DNA from 3 places in the Paenibacillus sp. MT124 genome. Region 3 is predicted to be linked to each of the others. Evidence: riboswitches for the same ligand, from Rfam matches in the RefSeq annotation. Region 3 holds a riboswitch; each other region holds the start of a gene.

Region 1 (10,741 bases), 3.2 Mb from region 3:
AATGCCTTATACATATTCAGATTCAGACGGCAGCAGCATTAATTTTACACTTGACGGTTATGTTTATGCTTATGATGCCGTTCAGGGTAAATGGATTGAAGGTTTTCAAAGGGAACTCGCTTCGACTAGTGGAATTCCATTGCTGCAAAATTCAGATTCGTTTGAGCAGGTCAGACAAACTCGCATCGTCATGAGCGTACAGGAGAATCTCGCTGAAGTCATTAATCGGCATAATGAGTTTGCAAGAAGAAACGGGATATCCTATACGTTTACCTTGCCTCTTATTTCTCAGGAGGATTGGTACAATACGATTAATGATACGGGGATCATGGCCTTTATTCAAGGCTTGCCTGTAGGGATCCAGAAGGTAAACACCTATGCCATCGGTGGAGGAAGGTTGGTTAAAAGAACAGCAGTCATTGGAGGGATAGAACCTTCTACCGGCATAAAGTATTATTATCCAGCAACTTGTAAGAATAACTTCCGAGCTGAAGAAGTTTTTACCGATGCGAAGCAGGCCGCGGCGGCGGGGTATTTTGAGGGGAATTGTTTCATAAACAAGGTTGTTCACTAAGTAAGACTGCTGCGCTTACTACATTGCTTTCAGAAAAGGCAGGTCCTGTGCTAAAATAGGGTTTCAGTTCAGAACTTGACCGGTATCAACAATACCGAATAAAAAGTAATGTTAAATAGATAGGAGCAACCTCATCTCATGAGTTTATTGTCAGTGGAGAACGTCAGTCACAATTTTGGTGACCGCACGTTATTTAAAAATGTATCTTTTCGTTTACTTGCAGGAGAGCGTGTAGGCTTGGTCGGAGCAAATGGTGTAGGAAAGTCCACTTTAATGAACATTTTGACCGGAAAATTGCTGAAAGACAGCGGGAAAGTAGAGTGGACACCAAAAGTCCGTTACGGATATTTGGATCAGCATACCAAGCTGACTCCGGGCAAAACAATCCGCGACGTTTTAAAAGATGCCTTCCTTCCCCTGCTTGAACTGGAAAAAGAAATGATGGCCATTACAGACCAGATGGCTGATGCAGACCCAGACCAGCTTGAAAAACTGCTGGAAGAAATGGGTGAAATCCAGGAGCAGCTTGAGCAGGGCGATTTTTATTTGATTGATGTAAAAGTGGAAGAAATGGCGAATGGCCTCGGATTATCCGCTATTGGGCTTGATCGTGACGTCGCTGCTCTAAGCGGGGGACAACGGACCAAAGTATTGCTCGCCAAGTTGTTGCTCGAGAAACCGACGGCTCTTTTGCTGGACGAGCCAACAAACTACCTGGACGTGGAGCACATTGAATGGTTAACGCGATATTTGAAAGATTACCCTTATGCATTCATCCTGATTTCACATGATACGGAGTTCATGAATGAAGTCGTTAACGTCATTTATCATCTGGAATTTGCTAAATTGACGCGTTATGCTGCCAACTACAATAAGTTTCTTGAAATGGCCGATATGCAAAAAGCACAACATATCGACGCTTATGAGAAACAGCAGGAATATATTAAGAAACAGGAAGATTTCATTCAGCGTAACAAGGCAAGAGCCTCCACTTCCGGACGTGCCAAAAGCCGTGAGAAACAGCTGGGCAAGATTGAACGAATTGATCGCCCGGATGAAGCAGCAAAGCCGACATTTAAATTCAAAGATGCCCGTGCCAGCAGCAAAACAGTATTCGAGGGAATTGATTTCGAGATTGGTTATTCCTACCCTTTGCTGCCTAAGATGACAATGACCATTGAACGTGGTGAGAAAATAGCCATTGTTGGATGTAACGGTGTAGGTAAGTCGACACTTCTTAAAACCATATTGGGCAAAATCCCGCCGATCAGCGGTAAAACGTTCCTGGGGGATTATCTGGAAACGGCTTACTTTGAACAAGAAGTTCGGGCTGGTAACATTACCCCAATTGAAGATGTGTGGAACGAATTCTCCCATCTAACTCAGAATGAAGTACGCGGGCATCTGGCCCGCTGTGGTTTGAAAAACGAGCATATCACTCGTCCGCTGAGTGCACTTAGTGGGGGAGAACAAGCGAAAGTTCGCTTGTGCAAGCTTCTGATGCGTGAAAGCAACTGGATCCTGTTTGATGAACCGACAAACCACTTGGATGTAACAGCAAAAGCGGAGCTAAAACGAGCTTTACAAGAGTTTAAAGGTACAGTGCTGCTCGTTTCGCATGAACCTGAATTTTATCAGGATTGGGTCACCAAGACATGGGACGTTGAAGCCTGGTCTGAGAAAAACTAGTTGTTGCGGAGCAATCTAGTGCTCTACAATCAAAACATTCAGCCACATGAGTTTGAAAATCAACGGTGACAAAAAAAGGTGACTATGGTAACATAGGCTACAACTTCATACGATCACTAGGGGGGCCGCTCGATGCGGCTGAGATGGAATAATGCGATTCCGGACCCTTTGCACCTGATCTGGATTATACCAGCGTAGGGAAGTGGCGCGTTTTAGTTAATGATATGGGCAAATTAATATTCGATTTTGTAGCGAATGTGAATGCTCACAAGTGGAACATGAAGGTATCTCGTATATATCAGGGCTATGATTTAATAGCTTGTATACCTGACAACTGGCATGTGAAGCTCATTTAACTAACTGGACATGTTATCGCGGCCACTCCCTACGGGAGTGGCTTTTTTGTGCTTACATATTGTGACGGCAAGGAAGGTGAAACCAAACGGATACCTTTAAAAAACCTGTGAAATCACTATCGTTTGAACTGCATGCTGTTTCACCAGGGGTAGGGGATCAACAACGTTTTCTGAAGATTGCAGCGGATGCATGGCCTTGGCTTGACTATATCCACATCCGGGAAAAACATCTAACCACCGAACAAAAAATTCAATGGGCTCACAGTTTGCTGAACGCAGGAATTCCATCTGACAGGATCGTAATCAATGGTCTATGTGAGCTGAATAAGTTGGAGAAACATGTTTTCATTGAGAGGATTCATTGGGGTCAGTCCGATATGGCGACTACTCAAGGCAGCAGCCTGAACAAATGCGATCGACTTCGTCTCGGTATCTCTGTTCACTCTCTTCACGAAGCTAGAGCAGCTGAAGAACGGGGAGCGGATTATCTCTTTTATGGTCATGTATTTTCCTCCAGCAGTAAACCTGGGATCAAGCCGAGAGGGATAGATGCACTGTCTGAAATATGCTCAGCTGTTTCCATTCCCGTAATTGCCATTGGCGGAATTGAACCGGCAAACATAGCTGCTGTACGTGCAGCCGGAGCAAATGGTGCGGCAGTAATATCTTCGATCTGGACCAGTGATAATCCGGAAAGTGCGGCAGCAGCCTTGAGGTGGGCTATTGAACGATAGAAAGAAAGAATGAATAACGGAGGTGAATGATTGAACGGAGAAGCAAGAGGCCGAAGACGAAGTGGCAGCCTTTACCGAAATGGAGCAGCTTGTACGACCCAAATACGTGGAAATATTCGTGGCAAGCTTCATGCGGAAACTATTATTGTGGGAGGCGGCGTTATAGGTTGTGCCATCGCGTATGAGCTAGCTTCACGAGGTAAAGAAGTGATTTTAATCGAGCGTGTGCGTATTGCAAGTGAGACATCTTCTGCGGCAGCGGGCATGTTAGCTGCAGACAGCGAGACGTTTCATACTACTGTGATGTCAAAGCTAGCATATGAAAGTAGAAAACGACTGTATCAGCAAAAAGAACAGCTTGAACTACTAAGCGGCATTGAAATTGGCCTGCAGCAGAGTGGATTTATTACACCATTTCGGAATGAAGCCGAGATGAAAACGTATAGCGATTCGAGAAGAAGTACAGTTTTGCCTACAGAGCAAATGTGGTGGGATCATTCAAAGCTTCAACGTGAAGCCCCATGGATAAGCAAGGAAACTTTCGGGGCTCTATATAGGGCTTCAGAAAGTGAACTTCTCCCTGTCAATTTGGCACGTGCCTATGCGGGAGCAGCTCAAACAATGGGAGCTAAAGTAATCGAAGGTGTACACAATGTTAGTCTAACTGCGGATTCGAGTGGAATCCAGGGTGTGGAAACGTCGATTGGAAGATTAACGTGTAAACATGTGGTTATCACAGCTGGATTACAAGGTGGAGATATGTTGAAGCAGGTGGGTCTTAACCTGCCCACTCTTCCCGTAAAAGGTGAAATTGCAGCAATACAATTTCCGAAACATGATGCAGATTACAGACCTGACAAGACGGTTTATGCAGATAATGTATACATTGTCCCCAAAGCAAACGGCGAAGTTTGGATCGGAGCTACCAGTTTACCGGGACGCTCAGATCGAGAAGTTACTGTTGAAGGCATCCAAAAGCTGCTTGCATCCGCAGCAGGGTGGGTCCCTCGAATACAGCAAGCCCAGTTTATCCGTGCCTGGGCAGGGGTTCGACCATCAACCCCTGACGGTTTGCCTTATCTGGGAGCTTGTAAAAGCATACCCGGGTTATATACCGCGTTTGGACATTACAGAAACGGCATCTTACTGAGTGCAATTACCGGCAGCCTGATGGCTGATTTGATGGCTGGCCATTCTTCGGAGGAGCTTGGCATTGATGAATTGCGTCCAGAGCGTTTGAGCAGAAAGGAGATTATGCAGTGAACATCATCGTAAACGGGCAGAGCATGAACATTGACGACGATTTGAATCATGTGGATCAGTTGCTGCAATCCTTTAATTTGCAGGTGAAAACTGTGGTGGTTGAGTTAAATCGTCAGATTTTGATGAGGGAACACCATGCATCCACCGTATTAAGAGACGGAGACCGAATTGAGATCGTACATTTTGTGGGAGGCGGTTAAAACATGCTGAAGATAGGACACCATTCATTTCATTCTAGATTGTTGTTGGGTACGGGCAAATTTGACGATTTGGATGTACAGAGTCAAGCGGTAGAAGCGTCAGGAACCGAAGTGTTGACTTTTGCCGTTCGACGTTTGAACTTGGAAGATCGGGATAAACGCCACTTCCTGGATACACTCGATTTGAAGCGATTCACTTTACTCCCTAACACCGCGGGTGCTTCCACGGCAGAAGAGGCCGTCCGAATCGCTGAACTTGCCCGTGCCTCAGGACTTTGTGATATGATAAAAGTAGAAGTGATCGGAGATGGGATCACACTGCTGCCAGATCCGATCGAAACATACAAGGCCTGCGAGATCCTGTTGGAAAAAGGATTCATCGTACTGCCTTATATCTCGGATGATGTGATTTTAGCCAAACGGCTACAGCTGCTTGGGGTTCATGCAGTCATGCCTGGAGCTTCACCGATCGGAGCAGGAAGAGGCATTATCAACCCGTACAACCTGGAAATTATAATGGAGCAAGCGGTTGTTCCTGTAATTGTGGATGCCGGATTGCGTTCCCCCAAAGATGCTGCATATGCCATGGAGCTGGGGGCGGATGGTGTGCTGTTGAATACGGCGGTATCCGGTTCGGGAGATCCGGTTAAAATGGCAAAAGCGATGCGAATGGGAGTTGAAGCGGGAAGACTTGCTTATGAAGCAGGCATGATACCCGTTAAGCGTTATGCGGCAGCCAGCAGTCCGGCGGAAGGAATGGTTCATACATGATAGAAGAAACAAATTCAACGGAGCAAAGTGATCGATATTCGAGACAGGAACGATACGCTCCGCTTGGCAAAGAAGGTCAGCGCAGACTGAACAACAGCAGGGTTGTTATCGTGGGTGCCGGTGCACTGGGAACCGGCATTGCAGAGACGCTCGCCAGGTCAGGTATTGGACACATTACCATTGCGGACCGGGACTATGTGGAATGGAGCAACCTGCAGCGACAGCAGCTCTATGTTGAACAGGATGCAGTTCAGCGAATGCCAAAAGCGATGGCAGCCGAAAAACGCCTGCTCGATATCAACTCCTCGGTTGTCATTGAAGGCAAGGTGATGGATGTCCGTGCAGACGAGCTGGAGGATCTCATTCAAAATGCAGATCTTATCATGGATGCCACGGATAATTTTGATACAAGGCTGCTGATTAATGACATGTCCCAGAAATACCGCATTCCCTGGATTTATGGAGGGTGTGTGGGAAGTTATGGTATCACGTATACGTTCCTGCCCGGGGATACCCCTTGTCTGAACTGTTTACTTGGCGAGGTACCGCTCGGTGGAGATACTTGCGATACATCGGGGATTATACCCCAGGCTGTGCAGATGGTAACGGCGAACCAGACAGCAGAAGCGATGAAGCTGCTTAGCGGTAATGAAGGTGCGCTGCGGCGTAAGCTGTTGTCGTTTGATGTATGGCGGAATGAGTACATATCCATTAATGTGGATGGTGCCAAAAAAGCAGATTGTCCTTCCTGCGGAAATACCGCTTCCTATCCATACCTTTCCGCTGCAAATCTGGAGAAAACGGATGTGTTATGCGGTAGGGATACAGTTCAGATTCGTCCTTCTCGCTCGATGAAGCTGAATCTTCAAGATACGGCTGAGCGTCTGAGGAGACTTGATGAAGGACCCGTTGAAGTCAATCCGTTCCTGATCTCTTTTACGACAGGGCTGCATCGATTGGTTATTTTTCAGGATGGACGTGTTCTGGTTCACGGCACAAAAGATACTGCAGAAGCTCGTACACTCGTACATCGATATTTTGGCTAAATGATTAAATTCAACAGTCTGTTCCCTATAGGGGAATGGACTTTTTCGTTTTACGGCATGCTAAGCAAACAATAGGTTGCTGTACTCCAGGTGGAAATGATAAGCGAATTCACCTTGACAGCGGTTGAGACAGGCCGGGTGAAACGAAATGAAAACGTCCATTTTACTTATTGGTGCCAAAGACCGAACGAACTCGATTAAGGAAGTGTTAAGTACCGAGAGCTACTCCGTATTTGATATTAAATGGGAAGAACTGTATCAGGAACAGGACGCCCAGCTGGAAAGCTGCAGCATGATTATTGGCATAGTGGATGAGGATCACGACAATTCAATTGTGGAGGAACTGCAATGGCTAATGGAGTATAAGGAAGGCGTCGTTCCTATTATCGTGATTACACCACAGGCAACCCCGGAACAGATCGTCGCTTGGCTTGATCAAGGCGCGAATGATGTCATTGTTGAACCGTTTCAGTGGAAAATCGTGATGGCGAGAATTCGAAATTTACTCCGCGTCTTCTCGAATGCAGCCCGAACAGATGAGGAGGTCATCGTTGTGCATGATCTTAAAGTGAATCTGCGTTCACGCAGGGTAAGTCGTTCAGGGGAATACCTCATGTTGACACCAAAAGAATATGAACTGCTGGAATTTTTGGCCAGGCATGTGAATGAGGCGTGTACGCGGAGTTCAATTCTAAGGGAAGTTTGGGGGTATGATTTTGCGATGGATACCAATGTAGTTGACGTATATATTAAACATTTGCGTGTTAAGGTTGATAAAGGTAGGGATATTAAACTGATCCATACCGTACGCGGCATCGGCTACATGCTTCATACCAGTTAATGAATGACTCCCAGCATCAATATGACCTTAAGTTACCAAAATACGCCTGTTTGTAATCCTGAGAAATCCGGGTAAATATAAAAGGACCGGATCCAAGATCCGGTCCCAACTGCCTGTCTATAGTAGAAGTTAAAGTATAACTACAGTACGCGGCGAGCTTTAATATATGTTCTTTTCCAAGTACCGGAATTCAGATCCGAGATGGTTACACCAGGAGAGCCGTAAGTGTGCAGAATTTTGCCATTGCCAGCGTATACTCCTACGTGAGTAATGTTTGAACCTGTGGAACGACTACCGCTCGAGAAGAATACCAGATCTCCTACACGCAGGTTAGCCTTCGATACAGCCTTACCTTCTTTGGATTGTTTAACAGACGTACGTGGCAAATCTACACCATACTTCTTAAAGATATATTTCATAAAAGAAGAGCAGTCAAAATTTTTCGTAGTGGACGTTGACGCGCCAAATTTATATGGTGTTCCCGTAAATTTTTTGCCGTAGTTTACAATTTGTTGTCCAGTAGATACGGATGCAGTTGCTGCTTGTGCAACAGGTGCATTTGTCATTAATACAGCTCCAAAACCTAATGTAGCGCACAACCCGACGGTTACGGCCTTTTGGACTAAGATGTTTGTTTTCATGTTGTTTGTTACCTCCAAAATTCGTTTTCGTTAAGTTGCTAAAGCGAGTATAACAGGTTTGTAACAGCCTAGAAATTGGATACACCGCTATAATCCCTTGTACAGCCTAGGTTTGGGTTTCTTTATTAAAAAATAATTAAAAATGTCAAAAAATTAATCGTTGACTTATATGTTTGGACAGAAAACTAGAAAAGACCCTTGATAATCAAGGGTCTTTTCTAGTTATGATCTTATAATCCGTACATTTTACAGGTTACAAAAACGTAATAACTATCGTGGATATAGGTTTAATCTTTGCTCTGTATGATAAGTAATAATCCACTGTCTATGGATACAGTTCCTGATGCTCCAAGGAGTTTATTACTTATCCCCAAAGATTGTCCCATCCGTATGGTAGCTTGATCAAGAGGATACAGGAAGCCATCTAATGTAATACCCGTAACTTCTGGCGTGAGGGGGAGTAAGGAAATGTATTCATATCCCCGGTCCTCCACCTCTAATTTTGATGTTGTCAGCATCATATAGTTGTGTTCGTCCTGAATGGTACAGACGATATGATGCTGCATGGCACGAACCATAATATGTACATTGGCCAAGGTGTGGTCCAGTCTAGTGCCTGTAGCTCCAAGCATCAGGATATGGGTGGGTTCGTGGTCTAGTGCCGTCTCAAAGGCCATTTCAGTGTCTGTCCAATCTTTTGCGATAGGATCAACCGTGATCATGCGCTCACTGTTTTCACGCACCATTTGCCATTGCTGCTCTGTAATCGAGTCGAAATCTCCAACTGCTATATGAGGCTTTACGCCATGTTCAATTAAATACAGTGCTCCGCGATCGGCAGCGATAACCATATCATCCTGTCTAATTTCTTTGAGAAATTGAGGAGAGAGAGCCCCGCCTGTAAAAATCACAATGCGTTTCGTAGTCATTCCATTCATCCTTTCTATTAATGTAGAACGTATAACATCATTTCACAGTATTCGCGAATGCTCTCAGTATAAAACACAAAATGTGGTTGCACAATTTCAGTCCTCGCGGATACAATGGGTAGAGCGACATGGAGATGACTTGAAAAGTGAGGTTTGAACAGGTTGGACTTGCACATTTTTGAAGTGTTCAGCATTATAGGCACCGTTGCTTTTGCAATGTCTGGTGCTTTCGTAGCGATGGAAGAGGAATATGACATCTTGGGCGTGCTCGTATTGGGGCTGGTGACCGCCTTCGGTGGCGGGGTTGTTCGTAACGTACTGATTGGGGTGCCTGTTACTACGCTATGGAGTCAGGGTGGACTAATTATGCTAGCACTGGTATCTGTTGCTGTAGCGTTCTTGCTTCCTCTGAAGTGGATCGGTCACTGGAAGAGAACAGAAGCGCTATTTGATGCGATCGGACTGGCGGCGTTTGCCATCCAGGGTGGACTGTATGCTGCTAATATGGGACATCCCATCAGCGCGGTAATCGTTGCTGCAGTACTGACGGGGATCGGTGGAGGAATTATTCGTGATTTGCTTGCAGGCCGCAAGCCACTTGTCCTCCGCGACGAGATCTATGCGGTATGGGCTATGACAGCCGGATTTGTTATAGGTATGGGATGGTTTACCTCGAATGCGGGACTGTTGATATGTTTTGCAGCAGTTGTATTTTTCCGGATGTGTTCTGTACATTATAAATGGAAGCTTCCTCGCCGTTCCTTGGTAAGCGCAGAAGCAGTTCCATCACAGTCTTCACAGTCAGCGCTTAAGCGTACGTTAAGCAAGGGGGAGTAATCATGATTCGTGTTTTGTTTGTTTGTCTTGGTAACATATGTCGATCACCTATGGCAGAGGCGGTATTGCGTCACAAGATAGAGGAAAGAGGATTTCAGCACCTGATTCAGGTGGATTCGGCTGGTACAGGAGATTGGCATATTGGCAAGCCTCCGCATGAAGGAACGCGCAAGCTGCTGGATTCGTACCAAATTTCCTATGCCAACATGGCTGCTAGGCAATTCGGAAGTGCTGACTTTGACCAATTTGACTATATCGTCTGCATGGATGATTCCAATGTTGCCAATGTGCGTAAGATAACTGGCGGAGCAGAGGCTGATATTATGAAATTCATGGACCTTCTGCCGAATGAATCCCTTCGGGAAGTGCCCGATCCATACTTTACAGGTAACTTTGAAGAAGTGTACAAGCTGGTAGAAGCGGGTTGCAATGTACTTTTGGAGCAAATTCAAAAAGATCATTCTCTTGCCTAATCCTAAGAGGTACAGGATTCGTTTCAAAAATGAGGTTATAGACAAGCAGGGGATTCCTGCTTTTTTTAAGAGGATTTTTGTAAGCGTTATCAAATAAAAAAGAAAAAAATAGCGGCCAATACAGCCGCTTATAATATGAAGCACACTAGTTCTCTTGCAAGAAATATAATAATGCTTCAGGCAGTTCCTTTTGCCAAAATCCCCATTGATGATGGCCATCCTTTTCCCGATAAGAGACGTTAGCACCGCGCTTTTCCAGTAAATCACGTGTGTCCCTGTTTAGCTGAACAAAATCATAAGTGCCGGTATCTGCCTCAAAGGCAGTTTCCTGTAAACCGACGATCATCCAGATGGAAAGCCAGGACAAGTCTTCTTCAGCTGCATAGA
Region 2 (10,741 bases), 230 kb from region 3:
GTCGTGCTTTTATCTAATAAAATATCCGTCAGATGACGCACATCCGTTGTAGACATGGAAGCCTGCTTCCCGAACCAGTCGTCCGTTACGTTCACCCGCTGCTGTACGTCATTCGCCCTCACCCAGATTATGGCTGGACGGTATACGTTCGACTCTTTGTTCCAGGTTCGCGGGGCAACGGAAACACCATACCAATCCTTCGTCGCTGCAACGATTAGCGCATGATCCGTTAGAGAATCGGCAGAAGGCCAGCTTGTCTGGCTACCAGGGTACAGATACAGTTTACTTCCCGTCCGGAGTGTAAAGTTCTGCGGAACGGACCTTTTCAGCGTTTGGCTTTCCTTTGATGCGTACCATCCCGGTACCCAGAAACTCCCGAACTCGCTATGATTCAATCGGATCCATTCTCCGCGAACAATCTGTACTTTCATCTTTTCTCCGCCGGAGGTATATGTAGATATTCTCATCAGATCAATGGGAACCTTGTGATCAACCGTTTGGTCATACATAGGCAGGCCTTTTCCCAATGTGACAGTTTCTCCAGCTTTATAGGTTATGGATGCTGATAAGGCTTGTGTAACTGATATTGGGGCTTGGCCTTCACGGGCAGCCACATTCAGATCCAACAGCATGTATCCTGTAACGATCACAGCAGCTACTCCGGTAATAGTGATCCACCTGTAGCCTCTTTTGCGCCAGTTCCCGCCTGTCTTCACGCCTGTTCACTCCATCCATTTGAAGTTATTTCCATTAAAGACGTTTTGAACAAGAAAAAGTTACTGTACTATCAAAATAAAATGTCTGTGCCTTCTCTTCATCTGACATCCAGCATCGCCGGATAATAAGGGAATTCCCAGCCTAGGGTATAAGCCATCGTAAGGGATGCGAAAAAATAAAACACAAAATACAGATCTGCACGGGAATACCCGGTCTGGATGTAATACGTCCGGCTGGCGCCGTCCGCGAATCCTTTGGCCTCCATGGCGATGGCCATGCGCTCTGCCCGCCGGATGCTCTGCGCGAGTAGCGGAATCGCATACCGCTTCAAGGTGCCATATACGTTCCAGTGCGAGACACGCTGCTGCGTACCGCGAATGCGGATGGCATAACGCAGCGTCTGGAATTCGTCCAGCAGAATGGGAATCATGCGCATGGCGGCCAAAAAGCTATAGGCATACTTGGGTGGCAGACGCCATTGCTGCATCAGCGAGTAGAATAGACGAACTGGACGGGTGGTCAGGCCAAACAACAATCCCGCAGCCGCCATGCTCAGGGAACGAAACCCCAGGTGCAGCCCACGATAGAAGCTCTCTTCCGTGATATGTATCAATCCATATTTGTACCACGTCGTCTCGCCTTTACCAAACATCATCATGCCTGTGGAGGTAGAGATAAAGATCAATATAAAAGGCGACGCATAGAGCAGCAGCCGATCCCAAGGATGACCCGTCCAGCATAGTAACAGGAGCATCACAACCGCTACATTGATCATGACGTTCAGATTGTGAATAAGAATAACTAAGATAAACATCAGGGTCAGGAAAATAACTTTAAGGCCCGGATTCACGGCGTGCAGCCAGGTTTCACGATGAGGAAACGACAGCTGCATGCGTAACCCTCCCCTCTTCTACAGTCCACACTTTAGTACAATATCGGTTCACAATCTCCTGATCATGTGTCACCATGACAACGGCCGTCCCAGCGCGGCGCAGGCGCTCCAGTTGTCCCAGCATGGCAAACGTATTACGTGCATCCTGTCCGAATGTGGGCTCATCCAGCAGCAATATCCGCTGTCTGCGAACCATAGCAGAAGCTACACTCAGACGGCGTTTCTGTCCCATCGACAATTGATACGGGTGCCTCCCAGACAGCTCGCTGAGTCCAAATTGCTCCAGCATATCGATGCTTCTGGCCCGCCGTTCTTCCGCAGTAAGTTCTCCGCCAAGTAAGGAAAATTCCACCTCATCCAGAACCGAATTCGTAACGAATTGAAATTCCGGATTCTGAAATACGAATGCAATGCGGTCAGCCAGCTCTCTGGTCCTGCCGGGCCGTTGTCCTTCAACACGATAATGCCCCGTTGTTTTCAGGATATTCATCAGGGAAAGCAATAATGAACTTTTTCCAGCACCATTAGCTCCAACGACTCCTACCCAATCCCCGTGAAATACCTCAGCGTGATCGATCTGTACAACCGGATTCTTCCCTCGCAGCCCTGCGAATTGCCTCAATTCGAGTGCTGGATGGTATAAGTCTGATGCCCTGGAATCATCTTCTTCGACTTCTGCTCGATTGCTGGATCCGGACGTCACATGCTTAAAGGCATCTTGAGAATCCTGCGGCTTCGCTTCCAGCTTCCGGGCTCCACGTTCCTCCCATACTCCCGGATACCAGATGCCATACTCCTTGAGCATATCCCTCTCGTTCGCAAAAACCTGTTCCGCCTGTCCGTCGGCCACAATCTTCCCTTCGGGTGATAGCACGATGATTCGGTCAACCACGTCCACCACCTCATTAATTTTGTGTTCCACGATAATGAGCGTCTTATCTTGTGCGACCTGCTTCACCGTATCCCACACCTGCGTAGTTCCCTCATCATCCAGCAGTGCGGTTGGTTCATCCAGAAACAAGACATCCGGCTCCATGGCAAGAATAGAGGCAATCGCAAGGCGCTGCTTCATTCCCTGGGACATCGTTTGAATGAATGCACGATTATGTTCAAAAGAAAGCCCGACAAGCTCCATATAATGTTGAATCAGCGCAGGCATCCGGTCCCTTGGGATATTCCGATTTTCAAGCACAAACGCAATCTCTTCATCCGTATAGGACATGCAAAATTGGGTATCCGGGTCCTGGAATACAATGCCTGGCTGAATCGGCACCTGAATCTCATCGCATTTCATCGGAATCTCCACGGACCGCGGAATAAGACCGCTCAATATTTGCAGCAGCGTGGACTTGCCTGAACCACTTGGACCGAGCAGCAGCACTTTTTCCCCTTTACGCACGGAGAGAGACAAGCCCTGGAATACCAGGTCCTGCTCTCCCGGGAACTTGCATCTTAGATTGGTAACGCCTACCGCCTGCGGATTCCCTTCTCCGTTCATCTAGTCCAGTGCCTCATAATCCTGCTTGGAGACTGGTCTCAATGACCGGGTCACGCCTGTGAGTTCAAGTGCTTTCGCAAGATAATACGCAAATACACCTGCAATCAGAATGCTTCCAATGAAGCGGAAGCCGATAAATAATGTGTAATTCCACGCCGATAACGAGTCAATGTAACCATATTGATAATCGAGCAAAAGCGAAGCTGCTGCTGCCCCAATGGCTGCAAGACAGGTGACGAACAGATTCGTTTTGCGGTACAGGAATGCTGCGAAGAAGATCTCTGCGCCCAGCCCCTGTAACAGACCGTATACCAAGGTGGACATCCCCCATTCACTCCCGAGAAAAGCACTGACGGTTGAGGCTGCTACTTCAGCCAGAATGGCCACCCCCGGCTTGCGAATGATGACATAGGCGAACGTGCCCGCCATAAACCACATGCCATAGATCATCTGTTCCGCATGCACGCCGAAAGGCTTCATCAGATCATACGTCGGTCCCCATATCTTGTAGATGACCCCGAATACGACTGCGATCACGATCGTCACCAAAATATCGGTTAACTTCAATTTGTTGCTGCGCACTGTTGTTGACATGTTCTCTACTTCCTTTCTCTGCTCCCCATGAGGTTATGAAATGAAAATAAAAAAAGCCTCCCCGGTTCCGGGAAAGCCTTACGCACAGTGTGAAATATCATGATTGAAGTAACTCAGAATAAAATGAAATCCGGTTCAAATCAAGAGGCAAGCCTGCTTCCGCTCGCATTTCGAGATCAACCGTCCCCATTTTCGTCCACCTAGTTACTTATCATGAATTCATGTTCTCTACGCTGGCATTACCCAGATCAGATATACGGTCAGCGGCATAAGGCCCCAATCTCAGCCCAACTTCATTGAGCTCCCGGTTCACTTTATTTCATTGCTACTAATGTACACCACATGGGTATTTGTGGCAATAACATATAAGTCGGACAAGGTTTCACACTGGAGAATTCCGTGTATAGAAAGGATGCCAATTCCATTAATATGAAACATTTAGGAGATATTAGCCGTCTATATACGGGAAAGGGGATTGATCATATGAATACAACCAACACAACCTGGCAGCAAAAAAAATGGAAATGGATCCTTGCCGCTTCGATCGTTACCGCAGGAACGGCACCTGCACTGATGTCTTCCCATGTAGTGGAAGCGGCAGCGATACACCAGCCTGCAGCCTATATTAACAATGTTCCTGCTGAATATGATGTGGTTATTCGCCAGGGAGTTACGTATGTGGCGCTCACTGAACTGAAATTTCTGGGTGACTATACTTTCGGGTACAACAACAAAACAAAACAAATTAGCATTAGTACAGGAAGCGACAAGTATGTACTCACCCCTAACAGCAAAACCATCAAGAAAAACGGCCATGCTGCAGCACTGTCCTCCGCTCCTATTCTGGTAAATGGCAAAGCCATGCTGCCACTTCGTGCAATCGGTGAAACCTTCGGTGCAGAAGTTCGATGGAATCAGGCTACCAAGGAAGCTTATATTTATACGCCAGATGTATCGATTATTAAGGAGTACAACAGTTCTGATCTGACTATCGCACGTGAGGCAGCACTCCGTCTTCCACGTTTTTCCGATTTAAAACAGGCACGCCTGGACATCCGTAATCCACTGGGTCCTGTCGACTCATCGGTGACTTACATTTTTGAAAAAGAGCAGAAGGACCGCTTTTTCGTCAACGAAGATAATGATCTCGTCAGTTACTACGAAATCAAAAATGGAGCTGCCCTGCTGAAATGGCAGGCCAACGTGAGCAGTGCAGCCGGAACTATCGGAGATCTGTTCTTCATCAAAACCAAAGCTGTAGCAGAAGCAGGGAAACGACCATCGGTAGCAGGCCAAACTCTTGTATCTTTTAAATACTCTCAGATGCTGGAAGAGACTTCCTATGAGGTCATGAACAAGTCTGGCTCCATTGATTCGGGTTCCATTGCCACGCAAAAAGACAAAATCATCGTTGCCGTTCCAGAAGAAAACGAATGACTACTGAGAAATCTCAGAGACATATAATATTTTCTAAACTCTTTTCATCTAGTTTTATGGCAAACACAAAAAGGCATCCTTGAGGGTGCCTTTTTGCGTAATGATATAGAAAAGGGTCTAAACAATGCAATTGTCCCCGGTCTATCTTTTCGTTGACATGCTATCCTTAATATTGCGTATTCCCCGATTGACTTGTTTTACCCGATGCGAATCCCTTGAACAGGGTAGGCACTTTGGAATAGCGGGTATTCGTTATTTTGCCGACCGTAGAGCTGCTGTCTGTTCGCAGAATGGAATCCTTCACATTGGAAATGTTGGAGCTGTCCACGTTCATGGTAACCGCGTAAGAGGTTCCCCCATTTTGTCGTACCAGCTTGCCGATATCATCTGCTCTGAAGTTTTTAATGTTAATTGTCCCCGAAGCGTTCATCTGGAACACCTTATCATATGCCTTGTATGCTGCTCCACCCGTAATATTAACGGTACCGGCGGATTTAAGCGTGAGTGCATCTTCACCGACATCATTCCAGGTCACATTCTGAATATTGCAGCTGCCATAACAATGGACGCCATCGGCTGCCGGTGCCTCGATCACTACATTTTTCAGTGTAGCTCCTGCCTCAAGACGAAAGATGGGTTTCTGGTTCTCGGCCTGACTGCCATCTCCCAATGTGTTTGGATCAGCGGCTACGCTTTTTCCTTTGCCATCATAAGTCTCACCTGCTTTGACAATGATCGTTGTCTTCACAATTTCGGGAGCAGCAGACACGGGTAATGCACCAAATACAGAAGCGACCAGACCTGCGGAGAGCAGCAGCGATAACATTTTTCTCATGCGTAAATCCTCCCTTATACGGATATATTGGTGTTCAAGCCAGCTTGTCTTCCCGGATCCCTTAAGAGGTGCACCTCTTTCCTGGACCCTACCCTGATCCTACCAAAACAGGAGTGTAATGATAATAATCATTAGATTAGATATCCAATTGTCGGCATGATACCTGCATTCTTCGCATTATTTGTCGATCCGTTCCGCGTGGAATGTGCTGATCTTAACTTTCGGTATGCTTCATTTACAGCTTGTAAAGACTGCAGGATTTTAGCCGAAAATTAAAAAAGACCACGTTATCTGTTTCCAGACAACATGATCTTAGGCAAGAACAATTCATTTTCCAGCTTATTTGACTAGGCTCCGAACCGCTGACGATATCCGCACTTCCGGCATAGTTCCTCCACAGCTTCCCGCTTGGAAAAACCATAAACCAGATTGTTCGCCCGCTCACCTTCGACAATCTCCGAGAAAGACTTCTCATGGACGTTACCGAGATTAATGACACCTTCGCCATCGAGGCAGCACGGAACAACCGTGCCATCCACAAGGACCGCCGCCTGACTGCGCAGCGCATGACAGAAGCCTTTGCCATCATCCTCTGGTGCATCCAGACTTGGCCACTGGAACTCATGGTCCTGGTTGAGATAGACATTCGGCGCAATTTTGACGCCGCTGCCTGGAACCACCTTTTCCTCAATGCGGAAATCCAGGTTGAACTCGCGCTCCAGTACCTCCAGTGTTTCCCGGTTCCGATTCATCTGGGCATTCGTGAAGTTATCCTGCGTCAGATTCCAGAGCCGGAACGAGATGATCACATTGTGCTTCACCGCTTCTCTCGCAAAGGACAAAATATTATTGAGGTATCCCTCACGGTCCGTCGATCCCTCGTGCCCGTCGAAGCTGTGCAGCGAGAAGTTCATTTGTCGCAACGCCGGTTTGCCAAGCAGCTTATGTTGGGTCTTGGGCAGCAATGTTCCGTTCGTTGTTATGTTTACCTTGAATCCCTTCTCGTGTGCGGAATCCAGTAACAAATCAATTTTGGGGTGAAGTAACGGCTCCCCTTTGACATGCAAATAAATGTGTTTGGTATGTGGCTTAATCTGATCCAATATATTGTTGAAGACTTCAGGGTCAATGAATCCTTTGGCACGCTTGGTCTGCGGACAGAAGCTGCATGCCAGGTTACATATGCTTGTAATTTCAATATATACTTTCTTGAACGTTTTCAACTCGGGGTCCCCATTCTGCTTAGGAGGGAGAACAGTCCCACCCTCATTTGTAATCCGGCCCATAGGTGCCATCACCATTATATCGGGTTAGGAAGCCAAGGTAAATCCGCGAATGGGTTTAACGTTTAACTTTTGTCACTAAGCCCTCTTTACATCTCGCGGGCACGTGATATATGCTGTGTACACAACTGCATATCTTGAACGATTGCACTAGGGGAGCCTTGCGGCTGAGACGAATGAACGTATTCGGACCCTTTGAACCTGATCTGGATCATACCAGCGGAGGGAAGTGGAGCGGACTTTCAGTTAACGGATTTTTTTCATATTCATATGAACATGAATGTCGGTTGAACTTAATAGGCCCACTCATTTCTCCGGAAATGGGCGGGCTTTTTCGCGTTTACATACAGATCGCATACAACGTGCATTTCCGTTCAGGCAGTTTTTATTCCAAGGGGGTCAAGGAACCAAATGAGCAACGATGTACAGATTGACAACATGACCTTCACTTTTCCGGATCAGAGACATTCCCCCGTCCTCTCCAATGTGTCGATGTGTGTAAAAAAGGGAGAATTCGTCTCGCTGATCGGCTCCAGCGGGTCGGGCAAGAGTACGCTCTTCAAGCTGCTGGCAGGCTTGCTTGAACCGACGGACGGCACGATCGAAATTGCTGGGGTGCCGCCAGGACAGCGACTTGGTCGAGTCGCCTACATGCCGCAGAAGGATTTGCTGTTATCCTGGCGGACGGTCATGGAGAACTGCCTGCTTCCATCGGAGCTTGCCCCGTGGAAGCAGGACAAGGTGAAGCTGCGCGCTGACATTATGGCCGGACTCGACAGATTCGGCTTATTTGGCTATGAGCATGCCTACCCGGACGAACTGTCCGGCGGCATGAAGCAGCGGGTTGCCCTGCTTCGCACGTTGTTGACGGGAGGACAGCTGATGCTGCTGGACGAGCCCTTCGGCGCACTCGATGCTATGACCAAGCGAGAGATGCATCGCTGGCTGCTTGAGTTGTGGGAAAGCCTCGGCAAAACGGTGCTGTTCATTACGCATGATATCGAAGAAGCCCTGTTATTAAGTGACCGGATTGTCCTTCTGACTCCTGGCGGTCGGCAGCTGCTGGACATGACGGTGCCTCTGCCCCGTCCGAGACATTCGGGCATGGTCTACGATCCGGACCTTATAAAGATGCGACAACGGTTGGAGGAACAACTACATGCGAAGCTTTAACGTCAGCAGATGGTTTGCCCGCTATGGCCTGTTCGCTGCGCTTCTCCTCCTGATGCTGGTCAGCTGGGAATGCATCGTGCGATTGGGCTGGGTCCCTTCTTTCATCATCCCTGCACCTACATCCATAGCGAGTTCTCTAGTTGAGCATCGGCATCTGCTCCTGGGAACCCATCTGCCTGCCACATTGATGGAGGTAGCAGTTGGCTTCGGCTTGTCCATCGTGGCCGGAAGCGCTTTGGCAGCAGGCATGCACCTCAGCCGTTCGATTGAAAAGGCGCTGTATCCCTTCATCGTAATCAGCCAGACGATTCCACTGATTGCCCTGTCTCCTGTGTTCATTCTGTGGTTTGGCTACACGCTCTGGAGCAAAGTCGCTGTGGTGTTTCTGATCGCGTTCTTCCCGATTGTGGTCAGCACCTATGATGGTCTCCGTCAAGGCGACCCGGAACAGCGCGAACTGCTGATGACCATGGGAGCAAGCAAGTGGGATCTGTTCCGCAAGCTTCAGGTACCTCTTGCGCTGCCCTCTTTCTTTTCAGGATTGAAGATGTCGGTGGTGTACTGCGTGGTCGGGGCAACCATTGGCGAATGGCTCGGAGGCAGCAAAGGACTTGGTTATTTCAGCCGCAGAATGTCCAGCAGCATGAATACCGATGCCATGTTTGCCTCCATTCTGCTGTTATCCCTGCTGGGCATCGGTCTGTTCGTGCTTATTGCCTGGCTGGAGCGAGTCCTCGGATTGAAGCGGAATGCAGACCATGCACGAAGAGGAAAGTCGATAAAAAAGCAATCGCAATGAGATAACAAAGTGCTGCTCCTTCCTGTCGATCTCTTTGGAACATATCAGCGATTGGAACCAAACAAAAATGAACGAAACGAGGCCCATTTATCCATGAGAAAAAAGAAACTCATTCACACTCTGCTTCCTGCCCTCATCTGTTTATTACTGATCGGCAGCGGTTGTGGCAATACGGGTGCGAACCCATCATCGTCCGATTCCCAGGTACAGGGCAAAGATTCAACATCAACCGAATCGTCGTCTGGTGACCATGATTCATTGTCCATCATGCTCGACTGGTATCCAAACGCTGTCCATTCCTTTATCTACGCAGCGCAGGAGAATGGATATTTCGCAGACCAAGGTCTCGATGTGGATATTCAGATGCCTGCCGATACGAATGATGCGCTCAAACTTGTTGCTGCTGGCAAAGTGGACCTGGCGCTGAGCTACCAGCCGCAAATTTTGCTAGCCCGTGGAGAAGGCATTCCCGTACGATCCATTGCCGCTGTCGTTCGGCATCCACTCGTTCATCTGCTGACGGAAACGGAGGGGAAGGTGAACTCACCCAAAGATCTTGAAGGACTGACGGTAGGGTATTCCTCCGTTCCCCTATATGAAGCCATGGTGCGTACGATGATGAGTCAGGATGGCGGCGATCCAGACCGCATGAATTTGGTGGATGTCGGATTTGATCTGATCCCTTCGCTGGCCTCCGGTCAGGCCGATGCGATCATGGGTGGTTTTATCAATCATGAACAGTTGATTCTCGAGAAAGAAGGTCATCCCGTCAAGTCGATTAATCCCGTTGATTTCGGCGTGCCGGATTATTACGAACTTGTTCTTACAGCAAGTGACGAGGGAATTGAGGCGAAGAAGGATCAGCTCACCCGCTTCGTCAAAGCGATCCAGGAAGGTCAGAACTATGTGACCGAGCATCCCGATGAAGCTTTGAACATCCTGCTCACACACGAAAATGAGACGTCCCCGCTGGATCGGGAAATTGAAACAAAGAGCCTGGACATTCTGCTTCCGCTCATGACTGAAGAAGGTATTCCGTTCGGCTGGCAGGAACCTTCCTCCTGGGATAACGTGCGGAAGTGGCTGGTACAACGTGAATTGATTCCGGATTCGGTACAGGCCGAGGATGCGTTTATCAACTTGCAGGAGAAGTAAAAAGTACAGTTGCTGCTAAAAAATAATCGCTTATCAGGAGGGAATTTCAAATGTCATATCTGGCACGTGTTCGTACTCAAAATCCACTGGTTCACAATATCACCAACCTCGTGGTTGCTCCCTTTACGGCCAACGGTCTGCTCGCACTGGGCGCCTCTCCCTTCATGGCCTACGCACATGAAGAGGTAGCCGATGTCGCTAAAATGGCCGGAGCGGTCGTGCTCAACATTGGCACACTCGATGACCAGGTCGTTCAAGCCATACGCCTCGCCGGACAATCGGCCAATGCCCATCATGTGCCAGTTGTACTTGACCCGGTGGGAGCTGGTGCTACGGCCTATCGCACAGATACGGTTCA
Region 3 (10,741 bases):
TCAAAATGACGCATAGCAAAAAGCCCCACTTCTTCATCCTTACTCCTCCTTTGCCTCGTACAATCAAGGATAGAGAAAACTAGTTAAAGAAAAAGCAGGGCATTTTTAAAGTTTTTCTTAAATTTGACGGCAAACCTCATTCCATTGCTGGAAGGCGCACCTCAAATAAGGTCCGTACCACATCACTCTGGGCCGAAATGGTCCCTTCATGCTGTTCCACAATATTCCGGGCTATAAACAGGCCGAGGCCTGTCCCACCCTCCTGAGGGGTCCGTGCACGATCTCCGGTGTAATACATATCGAAAATATGCGGCAAATCCTCCGGGTGAATATGCCCTCCATAGTTAATAACCTGAATGACGACCTGATCTGCCTCCCGGTATCCCTTCAGGTCCACATAGATGCCATCCTTGCCATGGCGTGCAGCATTAATCAGCAGGTTCTCAAACACCCTGGCGAGCAATTCTCCGTCTCCGGAGATGGTCAAATCCGACTCGATAGTTAACCGGGTGAGCAGACGATTTTTCTCAAATACAGGATATAATTCTTCATTCATCTGTTTCAGCAGTTCGCTAAGATCCAGCCGTGTTTTCTGTATTGGGAGCATGCCATAATTCATCCGGGTAATTTCAAACAAACTATCAATCAGCTTCTCCAGCCGCTGGGATTTGGTAAAGGCAATCGATGTAAAGTGTCTGACCTGTTCCTCTGTCAGCTGATCATCCTTCATGAGCAGATCCAAATACCCAAGCACAGAAGTCAGCGGTGTTCGCAGGTCGTGTGCCAGATTAACGACGAGCTGGTCCTTGCTGGTTTCGGCAAAATCCCCCCGTTCTACTGCCTCCCTAAGCTTCTCACTCGCCAAATTCACATCCTCCGCGATTGTACCCAGTTCATCCTTCGAAGAGATCTGGACTCGATGCTGAAAATCTCCATTTGCCAAATGCCTGATCCCTGTGGAAATATCCTTGAAATAGGTCACGTAGGGCTTGGTAAACCAGAAAAAGAACAGAATGGCGAGCGGGATGAATAAAATGAGGAAGAAATAGATATCTCCAATGCTTTTCATAAAATGGCGATATTCGGCAAGCTGATCTTCTGCTCTCACACCTGAATAGTAAGCCTGCAAAAGCTTGTAAATCCCATAGGTGATCGCGCCAGAGGCCAGCATGCTCAGACCCAGCAGCATAATCATGGTTGTCCGAAAACTTCTTTGTTTAGTCATTAAATGTATACCCCACGCCCCAGATCGTTTTGATAAACTTGTTCTTGTCCAGATCTTCTCCGAGCTTTTTGCGCAGGGTTCGAATATGGACCATTACCGTATTGCCGCTCTCGTAATAGGCCTCTCCCCATACCTGTTCAAAAATGCTTTCCGCGCTGAACACCTGCTTGGGATGACTAGCGAGCAGATACAGAATGTCGAACTCCTTCGGTGTTAGTTCCACCGGTTTGCCGTAGAGTGTTACGCTATGCTGATCCGGCGCGATGACGAGTCCGCCCTTCTCCAGAATGGAACGCTGGACAGGTATAGACTGGCTGAATTGCAAGGAACGACGAAGCTGGGAGTTCACCCGGGCTACAAGCTCCATCGGATTGAACGGCTTGGTCATGTAATCATCAGCGCCCATCACGAGACCCGTAATTTTGTCCATATCCGACGTTTTGGCACTCAGAAAAATGATGGGCATGTGGTGCTGTTCCCGAATCTTGCGGGTGACCTCATAACCGTCCATGCCTGGCATCATGATGTCCAGAACGGCCAAGTCGATCGCTTGCGTCTGAATGGCGTGCAGGGCCGACTTGCCATCGTATGCCTTGACGATGTGGTATCCTTCTTTTTGCAAATGCAAAGCAACCAGATCAGCGATCTCCACTTCATCGTCCGCAATCAGAATCGTAATTCGCTTCATTGCTTATCCCACTCCTATATGTGATGCTCAACAGTATAACATATCTGGATCCAACATATAAATCATTGAGAGGAAACCTTTTTTATGAAATTGGACCGTTTATTAGCCATCGTTGTACTACTAATCAATCGCGGCCGTGTACAGGCCAAGGATCTGGCAGACACGTTTGAAGTTTCTGTCCGTACCATTTATCGAGATATTGATACCCTGGGCCAGGCAGGCATTCCTGTCGTGACGTACCAGGGCATGAGCGGTGGTATCGGCCTTGCGGAAGGTTACCGGCTGGATCGAAACGTGTTGACTGACCGGGATCTGGCCTCTATTGTTACCGCACTGCGCAGCGTCTCCACATCGCATACCAATGTAGCACGGGAACTGTTGATGGAGAAACTAAGCAGCATTGTTCCGGAATCCAAAAACGACGACTTTCAGGCCGAAACCAATCGTTTCATTGTGGATTATTCGATGTGGACCCACCCGGAAGCGCTGCAAAACAAACTGCAAATCATTGAACAGGGACTGGATCAGCTGCGTTCAATCACCTTTACCTATTGCAGCGCCGAAGGAGCCCAAACTCACAGAACCGTCGATCCTCATACCCTTGTTCTTAAAAAGCACTCCTGGTACCTCTATGCGTTCTGTCATGAGCGTAATGAGTTTCGCATGTTCAAACTGGTGCGTATGCAGGACGTGACACTTGCTCATGGAAGCTTTGAACGCAAACCCATCAACCTGCAGGACAGGCCCTGGCAGCAGGAGTGGGCGACTCCAGGGAACACAGTTGCCATGACGATGAGGTTCCACTCCCGTGTCCGTCATACCGCTGAAGAGTGGTTTGGCATAGAGAACGTGATCCCCGACGGCAAGGGATATTATATAAGTCAGGTGGCTTTTCCGGAAGATAACTGGCTGTACGGGTTCATTCTTGGCTTCGGCGCAGATGCCGAGGTATTGGAGCCTCTTCATATACGTGACGAGATTCGCCGAATTGCAGAACAAATCGTGCAAAATTACGCTGCCCCTTCGCAAACCTGACAGACTGATGTCCAGTTCCTCTCGGTATACTTCATCTATATTCAAGCTGTACATAACGAGGAGGAAATGATAAATGAACGTCACGATATGCCAGAGCTGCGGAATGCCGCTGACCACCCCTACCCAATTCGGAACGGAAGCAGATGGAAGTGCAACCCGTGAATACTGCATCTATTGCTATAAAGAAGGCATGTTCCAACAGCCCAATATTACGCTGGAAGGCATGATTGAGATGTGCACCGCGATCCTCATCGAAGAAGGTATGGATGAGGAATCAGCGCGGGCAATGCTGCGCAATCAGCTTCCCTTTTTGAAACGATGGAGCGCCTCCAATCCGAAAGGTAACAACAATACGCACTCCGTTCAACCTGTTCGATATGTTACACTTCCTGGCAAACGCCTGGCTGGCATATCAGCCAGAACGACCAACGCGATCGAGATGAGCGGCCAAGGCTGTATTCAGGATCTATGGAGCCGCTACTTCACGTCAGAGCACATTCCTGCACCGGAAGCACCCCGATACGGCTGCTACACAGATTATACCGATGGTATACACGGGGAATACACCATCCTCGTAGGCCACGAGGTAGCTGCAGATGAAACGTTACCAGCTGGCATGAACTCCATCGAATTGCCACCAGCAACATACGCCGTTTTCACCTCCCGCAAGGGTCCAATGGCAGAAGTTGTAGGTGAAGCATGGGGCGCCGTTTGGGGCTGGAGCCATCAGAACGAGCGAACGTTTACCGGTGATTTCGAGTTATATGATGAACGGAGTATGGATCCTGCCCAAGTTCAGGTCGATATCTATATTGCGGTAAAACAAGCTAGGCCAACTACAGAATAATGATATTTATCTTTACATTTCTTGATTAACGTTGCACAAGCCATCCAGCTCGTTGGATGGCTTTTTTGGGTGCTGCTCCCCTCTCTCACCTGCAAAACACGTATAAAACCACCCCCATCACACTCACGACAACCGACTATGGTACCAAGTTAGTTAGCTTCAATGATACCTACTCTCCCAGACAATTTGTCTTATTTTCGACACAATTGACATTCCTGAAACTGGGACTATTCACTTAACACCCGATTCGATCCTCCCATATCAAACCTTGTATTTCAGGTTCTTTATTCCTGAATTTCCCTAAAACCGTTTACATCCTCTGAATACGGGGTAAAATCACTACAATCCAATTGGAATTACGTCATAACTTCCCGATTTCGTCTAACAAGTCACATATACCTATATGCGCACTTGGAACAACTACCAATCAAAATACATAGCCCATATAAGATGAATTTAATGTTTACACCCCAACGGAGAGGGCAGGACTCACTGAAGAAGCGAAGCGCTCGCCTAAAAGCTTTCTGCAAGAAAGCTACATCGGAAGCACAGGCAATCACCGGATTTTCCCCTTAAAGAGGGAATTCAAAAAATCTGGGGATAACAGCGATCGGAAGAGGGTACTGCTATCGCAGTGTTAATTGTAACGTTTATAGGCTCAACTTATTTATCTACCAAAAGGAGGAACCAAGATGATCCGCATGCCTATTCAGCAAATGATCCCGTACCACCACCAATATCCGCGCAACACGGCGACCACTGCTCCCAAAAAGGAGAATGAGAACACTCAAGGTCTATCCTTTCACGAGATTCTGCAGCAAAAAATGGCTCAAAAGAACGTATCTCCTTCCATGCGATAAAATGAAACCTGACTGTATTGGAGTCTGACTATAGAACCGTCCTTCTGCCATGTGGCGGAGGGACGGTTATTGGCATTGATTTAAACGCTGTACAGTTCCCGGTCGCGCTCCTATAATGGATTAAATATCTGCAGCACTTACGGCTCATAAAAAGAAGCATTGGCAAAGGGGAAGTCATTATGATCACAATCGGCTGTTATCACGCTCACTACTCCAACATCGCACTCATTGAAGAAGTGCTCGCCCCCTATGAAGTGGAACTTGTGCATTATGTCGATCCTGGTCTGGATCGCCTTAAGCAGGATACGGACTTCTCAGAGGCTGTCATTCGGGAAAAGGTATCCCAGACATTAAAGTGGATTGCCCAATGTCATGCAGATGCGATTCTAGTCACCTGTACTCTATTTGCTGCAGTACTGGCGCACGAAGCACAGCAAGTCTCCATCCCCGTTATCGGTATTGATGATCCATTATTGCAGAAGCTGCAGCAGGATTCGCAGGAATACATTTTAGCTTTTACCAATCCTGCAACGGTTGAAGGAACGATGGCGCGGGTGAATGAAGCACTACAGCAAGGTGAAACTAACGGGCAGGCAAACGTTGTGGCTGCTTCGAGAACAAAGGCCGCATTAATTCCTGGTACATTTGAGCTGATTATGCGCGGCGATAAGGAAGGATATATGGAGGCAGTGACAACGGGCTTGCAGCAACTAGCTGCACAGTCACCAGAGAAAACCATTGTAGCTGCTCAGCTATCCATGGCTCCCGCAGCTGCCCTTGCTTCAGCAAATACGGGAAGTGAGATATACAGCCCGCTCGCATCGCTGGCATCTCATTTGGAGCAGCAATTGAATATTGGTAGGCGTTAGTTAGGGGCCGTTCTTCTCCCAGTAGTGGAGAGAACGGCTTTTATATATCTTAGGCTGCCCAAATTGGGCTGTAATGGCGCTTAGGTTCGGGTTCGGTATTCCTCAGCCTTTTCCTGCATTCCGGCTGCCACAGCCTCATTATCGGATAATCCTTTGTCCGCGGCAAACGCACGAATATCCTGCGTAATGCGCATGCTGCAAAATTTAGGTCCACACATGGAGCAGAAATGGGCCTCCTTGGCCCCTTCAGCCGGGAGTGTCTCATCGTGATAGGACAGCGCACGTTCCGGATCCAGGGACAGGTTGAACTGGTCCCGCCAGCGGAATTCGAAGCGGGCCTTCGACAGCGCGTCATCCCGGCGCTGTGCACGCGGATGGCCTTTGGCCAGATCAGCGGCATGTGCCGCAATCTTGTAAGCAATAACGCCTTCCCGGACATCATCCTTGTTCGGCAGGCCCAGATGTTCCTTTGGTGTCACATAGCAGAGCATCGACGTTCCGAACCAGCCGATCATCGCCGCTCCAATGGCTGAGGTAATATGGTCATAGCCTGGTGCAATATCGGTTGTCAGCGGACCAAGTGTATAAAACGGTGCTTCCTTGCAGATCTCCATCTGAAGGTCGACATTCTCCTTAATCTTGTGCATCGGCACATGTCCTGGCCCCTCAATCATCACCTGCACATCATGCTTCCACGCAATCTGTGTCAGTTCACCAAGCGTAGCAAGTTCAGCCATCTGGGCTTCATCATTGGCATCATAGATGCTGCCCGGGCGGAGTCCATCCCCGAGAGAGAAGGCTACATCATACCTTTTCATGATTTCACAGATTTCCTCAAAATGCGTGTACAAAAAGTTCTCCTGATGGTGTGCAAGGCACCATGCCGCCATAATGGAACCACCTCTGGATACAATGCCGGTCATCCGTTTGGCTGTCATCGGTATGTAACGCAGCAGTACGCCTGCATGGATCGTAAAGTAATCCACACCCTGCTCTGCCTGCTCAATGAGCGTATCCCGGTACAACTCCCAGGTGAGTGCCTCGGCTTCGCCATTCACCTTCTCCAGCGCCTGATACAGCGGCACCGTCCCGATTGGTACCGGAGAATTGCGGATGATCCATTCCCGGGTGGTATGGATATCCTTGCCCGTGGAAAGATCCATTACCGTATCGGCCCCCCAGCGTACCGCCCAAGTCATTTTCTCCACTTCTTCTTCAATCGAAGAGGATACGGCAGAGTTGCCAATATTCGCGTTGATCTTCACGTGGAAGTGACGTCCGATCAGCATCGGTTCGCTCTCTGGATGATTAATATTGGATGGCAGAATGGCCCTGCCGCTCGCCAGCTCCTGCCGGACGAATTCCGGCTCCACGCCTTCACGAATAGCTGCAAACTCCATCTCAGGCGTAATGATGCCCTGCCTCGCATAGTGCATTTGGGTGACACAGCGTCCGGATTGTGCACGGAGCGGTTTGCCGCGGAGGCCTGGATATTCTTCAGCTCCGGTTCTCTTCCCTCCAGGCTTCAATCCGTTATCCTCCGGTTTGACGGTACGTCCCTGGTACGCCTCTACATCGTTTCGTTCTGTGATCCAGCGTGCACGCAAAGCTGGCAGGCCTGCCCGGATATCGGCGTGAAATCCAGGGTCCGTCATAGGGCCGCTCGTATCGTACACGCGCAGCGGCTCGTTATGCTCCACCCCTTGGGGTGTATTCGTGTCATGAAGGGCAATTTCACGCTCCGGTACAGCAATGTCCGGCCGTGAGCCCTGAATGTAAACTTTGCGGCTGCCGGGAAACGGTTGAACCCGTCCGGCCGCTACTGTTCCCTTTTCCAACCCCTGTCCTGAATGTTCCTGTGCCGTTGTTCTGTTGTTTGTGTTCATCGCTACCTCTTCCTCCTCGTTGGTCGTCCCATGGATGGGCCAGTTTGATCGCTCGTGCACCCGTTCCATATCATCCACGCATAGGCAAGAAAAGAGCGGCCAACTTCCAAAGAAAGAACATTACAGCGGCATAGCGCAGACAGAATCTGGCACAGGCATAATTGGGTTATACCCTACTCCAGCTCTCCCGCAAAAGAAGGTAACCACCTCTGCTGCGGATGATCGCTTGACACTGTATATAAAAAAGCCGGTTCCCGAGGGAACCGGCCTATGTCCATCACCCCATAACAAGCCTGATGCCAAGCTCCCTCAAGTGGAGACATGCCAAAGGCTGGATTATGCAGTGTTCGTGGTTGTATCGCCGATTACTTCCCTACGCTGGTATGATCCAGATCAGGTGCAAAGGGTCCGGAATCTCATGCGATCCCGTCTCAGTCCGGACAATTCGGACTCCCCCAGTAACGTTAACAGTTGCGGTATGTGTACCGCAGTTCCATATTCAATTCATTCCAGCCCCGCTGGGCTGTCCATTACAGACTAGCGCAAGCCAGTCAGAAATACAACCCTCTTTCTTCCAGAAACGCCGGATCAGGACAACATGAGGCCCATCTGCGCGGCTGCTTCCTTCAGTACAGGTGCATATTCGTGCAAAGTTTCCTGGGACAGGCGGCTAACGGGACCCGATACGGATAGTGCAGCAGCAATATTCCCCTTTCGATCCATAATAGGAACCGATACTGCAGCCGCTCCAGGCTCACGTTCTTCGTAGCTGGTCGCATATCCATTCTCCCGAATATCGCCCATCTGAGCCAGATAAACTTCGGGATCGATAAATACGGGCCATTCAGGGCCATTCATCAGTTCCTCCCTATCTTCTTCCGTCGCAAATGCCATGAGTACCTTGCTGGATGCCCCTACGGATAGAGGAAGACGTACGCCAACCGGAGCCACCCGCCGGATGGCCTGATCACTCTGAACAGCCTGAATACGGATACGCTCACTGCCATCCCGCAGGTACAGACTGACCGTTTCTCCCAAACGATCTCTGAGCCGCTCCATTGCAGGAAGCAGCAAAATGGCAGGATCATCACTGCGGGACATATGAGCAGACAGCTCCCAGATTCGAATGCCGAGCCTGTATTTCTCAGTGGCCGCATCGCGAATGACGAAGCCCTTCTCCTCCAGCGTCGCCATCAGACGATGAACCGTACTTTTGTGCAAACCAATCTGGCTCGCAATTTCTGTGAGTCCAAGATCGCTGCGTGTGGTAAAACATAATAATATATCCAGCGCCCGTTCCACAGCCCGGACGGTTAATTTGCGGTCTTCCATGGCATAATGCCCTCCTCATGTTTCATCACATGAAACTTGGTTACATAAATTATATGAGAAACAATCTCATCTGTAAACCAAAATGAGCCAAATCATGACGATATGAAGTGTATATATTTTCTTTTTATAAGACTAAATCCCCTGCAATTTGCACCATCAGGAAATGTTACCCATATATCTTTCGGACTATATAACAATTGCGTAACAAATGCCTCCAATCAATTGACTTTGACTATATGGAAACATACGATAAAGATATAAAAGCAAGACTTTGCTGCATAGGCAAGCAAGGACATCAAGCCATATGATCTGATCTGAACTCGTTGTTATCTTCAATTGATCTGAATAAGGAGGGGCAATCATGTTTCCGACATCCCAGAGCGAAGCCCCGCTGCAAACGAAAGTGTCCGATCTGCCTTCTTCGTTATCACCGAGGCTGATCCGGTTCAAACATATTATCGTAGCGTTGCTGCTCTCCGTTGTATTTTTTCTGCTCTTTTGCTTCATTGCCTTACACGGCTATATTGCCTGGGTACTATCCAACCCGACCGTAGCTCCCGTGTTCTCCAATCCAATGCAGGCCAAGAACATGAAGTACGAGGATATCACGTTCCCGGCAGCAGATGGCAGCCGTACGATGCAGGGCTGGTATATCCCCGCAGACACGGATGTCAACAAAACCATCATCTTCAGTCATGGATATGGGGCCAATCGGGAGGAAACCTGGGTTCCCATGTATGACCTGGCTCACTATGCCCACCAGCTCGGGTTCAATGTAGTGATGTTTGACTATGGTTTCGCCTCTCAGGTGAACAAGGCAGTCGCTACAGGGGGCAAAGCCGAGTCCCAGCAATTGCTTGGTGCCATTCAGTTCGCCAAGCAGCGCGGTGCTCAGGAGCTTGTCGTCTGGGGATTCTCGATGGGCGCAGGCACAGCATTACAGACGGGGCTGCTCACCGAGAACGTGGATGCCATGATTCTCGACAGCACTTTCCTGCTGGAGCCGGATACGCTGTATCACAACATTCATAATCAGATCGATCTGCCGCGACAACCCACTTTGCAGATCATGAATCTGTTATTCCCGGTTCTGAATGGCACCGGATTACAGCAGATTCCGTATCAGGAAGTCAAAAAGAAAGACTATCCGTTCCCCATCTTCTTCATTCACGGGACGGAGGATGAGAAGGCTCCATATCCGATCGCCGAGCTTCTCGCCGCCAACCAGACGAACACCTACTCAGAGGAATGGATCGTACAGGACGCGCATCATGAGCTGATCTTCAGGGAACATCCGAAGGAGTATCTCCGCCGTGTCTCTACGTTCCTGAGTCATGTGACGAAAACAAGCAGCGACGATGTGGAAAATACCAATGCCGGAGGAGAATAAAATCTTCCGGTGATCAGAGCCCCTATGGGGCTCTTTTTTTATGCACACATAGGACAACATGGCAGGTGAATATACTTTTGGGACGATTATAAAAGGTTAATCACACCCTATCCCTTGAAGGCCGATATGACATTTTAATTGAATGGAGGTTTGCCGCATATGAATTGGTCTGGCTATGGACCCTTGCTGCCTCTCCGCATTCTGGAGGAGATCAGGTTCTGGAAGGAGCAGGAGAAAGAGCATACGCTCGTTATTCGGGCACTGGTTCCCGATCTGGAGCCCACTTATGTGAAGCTGCTTGAAGAATGGGCAGTGACGTTTGAAAATACCGAGAAGGTAGCCAACCAGCTGTTGAAACAACTGTTACCCGGAACCCATCCCCCTGCCCCTTACATCATCGGAAGCGTAGAACAGCTTGTCTCCTCTGCACGTTCACAATCGCGGGAATTCATCAGGCAGCTGTACGTCCTGCTTGAGCAAAGTGCCGCCGTGCAAGCTGTCCCGCTCGCTAAGGCAGTCATTCTGCACTTTATCCGCGAATCGGAGTATTTCCTCGGTGTACTCGATACCTTGATTCAGCCTGGAATCATGCGAGATTCGGCAAGTGAT

Evidence for each region. A riboswitch is a leader RNA that binds a small molecule or an ion and turns the genes downstream of it on or off. The one in region 3 is predicted to bind thiamine pyrophosphate.
Region 1: another riboswitch for thiamine pyrophosphate. It lies ahead of AC3RCI_RS17785 (thiamine phosphate synthase); the one in region 3 lies ahead of thiC (phosphomethylpyrimidine synthase ThiC).
Region 2: another riboswitch for thiamine pyrophosphate. It lies ahead of AC3RCI_RS04205 (ABC transporter ATP-binding protein); the one in region 3 lies ahead of thiC (phosphomethylpyrimidine synthase ThiC).

The regions. Positions count from the first base shown of each region.
Region 1 is NZ_CM179500.1:3,953,619-3,964,359, reverse strand. It holds gene AC3RCI_RS17795 (hypothetical protein) at 1-574, shown strand, start outside; gene AC3RCI_RS17790 (ABC-F family ATP-binding cassette domain-containing protein) at 713-2,263, shown strand; TPP riboswitch at 2,372-2,481, shown strand; gene AC3RCI_RS17785 (thiamine phosphate synthase) at 2,727-3,353, shown strand; gene thiO (glycine oxidase ThiO) at 3,384-4,616, shown strand; gene thiS (sulfur carrier protein ThiS) at 4,613-4,816, shown strand; gene AC3RCI_RS17770 (thiazole synthase) at 4,820-5,587, shown strand; gene AC3RCI_RS17765 (ThiF family adenylyltransferase) at 5,584-6,633, shown strand; gene AC3RCI_RS17760 (winged helix-turn-helix domain-containing protein) at 6,782-7,474, shown strand; gene AC3RCI_RS17755 (C40 family peptidase) at 7,615-8,115, opposite strand; gene AC3RCI_RS17750 (thiamine diphosphokinase) at 8,403-9,044, opposite strand; gene AC3RCI_RS17745 (trimeric intracellular cation channel family protein) at 9,213-9,881, shown strand; gene AC3RCI_RS17740 (low molecular weight protein-tyrosine-phosphatase) at 9,884-10,354, shown strand; gene AC3RCI_RS17735 (alpha/beta hydrolase) at 10,500-10,741, opposite strand, start outside.
Region 2 is NZ_CM179500.1:892,397-903,137, reverse strand. It holds gene AC3RCI_RS04240 (outer membrane protein assembly factor BamB family protein) at 1-716, opposite strand, end outside; gene AC3RCI_RS04235 (energy-coupling factor transporter transmembrane component T family protein) at 815-1,609, opposite strand; gene AC3RCI_RS04230 (ABC transporter ATP-binding protein) at 1,584-3,107, opposite strand; gene AC3RCI_RS04225 (ECF transporter S component) at 3,108-3,701, opposite strand; gene AC3RCI_RS04220 (copper amine oxidase N-terminal domain-containing protein) at 4,185-5,138, shown strand; gene AC3RCI_RS04215 (pectate lyase) at 5,305-5,973, opposite strand; gene AC3RCI_RS04210 (radical SAM/SPASM domain-containing protein) at 6,321-7,196, opposite strand; TPP riboswitch at 7,399-7,501, shown strand; gene AC3RCI_RS04205 (ABC transporter ATP-binding protein) at 7,668-8,429, shown strand; gene AC3RCI_RS04200 (ABC transporter permease) at 8,416-9,228, shown strand; gene AC3RCI_RS04195 (ABC transporter substrate-binding protein) at 9,322-10,383, shown strand; gene thiM (hydroxyethylthiazole kinase) at 10,434-10,741, shown strand, end outside.
Region 3 is NZ_CM179500.1:665,281-676,021, reverse strand. It holds gene AC3RCI_RS03265 (M15 family metallopeptidase) at 1-37, opposite strand, end outside; gene AC3RCI_RS03260 (HAMP domain-containing sensor histidine kinase) at 137-1,225, opposite strand; gene AC3RCI_RS03255 (response regulator transcription factor) at 1,218-1,913, opposite strand; gene AC3RCI_RS03250 (helix-turn-helix transcriptional regulator) at 1,998-2,948, shown strand; gene AC3RCI_RS03245 (zinc ribbon domain-containing protein) at 3,022-3,795, shown strand; gene AC3RCI_RS03240 (hypothetical protein) at 4,488-4,655, shown strand; gene AC3RCI_RS03235 (hypothetical protein) at 4,835-5,524, shown strand; gene thiC (phosphomethylpyrimidine synthase ThiC) at 5,605-7,410, opposite strand; TPP riboswitch at 7,764-7,877, opposite strand; gene AC3RCI_RS03225 (IclR family transcriptional regulator) at 7,999-8,742, opposite strand; gene AC3RCI_RS03220 (alpha/beta hydrolase) at 9,104-10,132, shown strand; gene AC3RCI_RS03215 (Fe-Mn family superoxide dismutase) at 10,292-10,741, shown strand, end outside.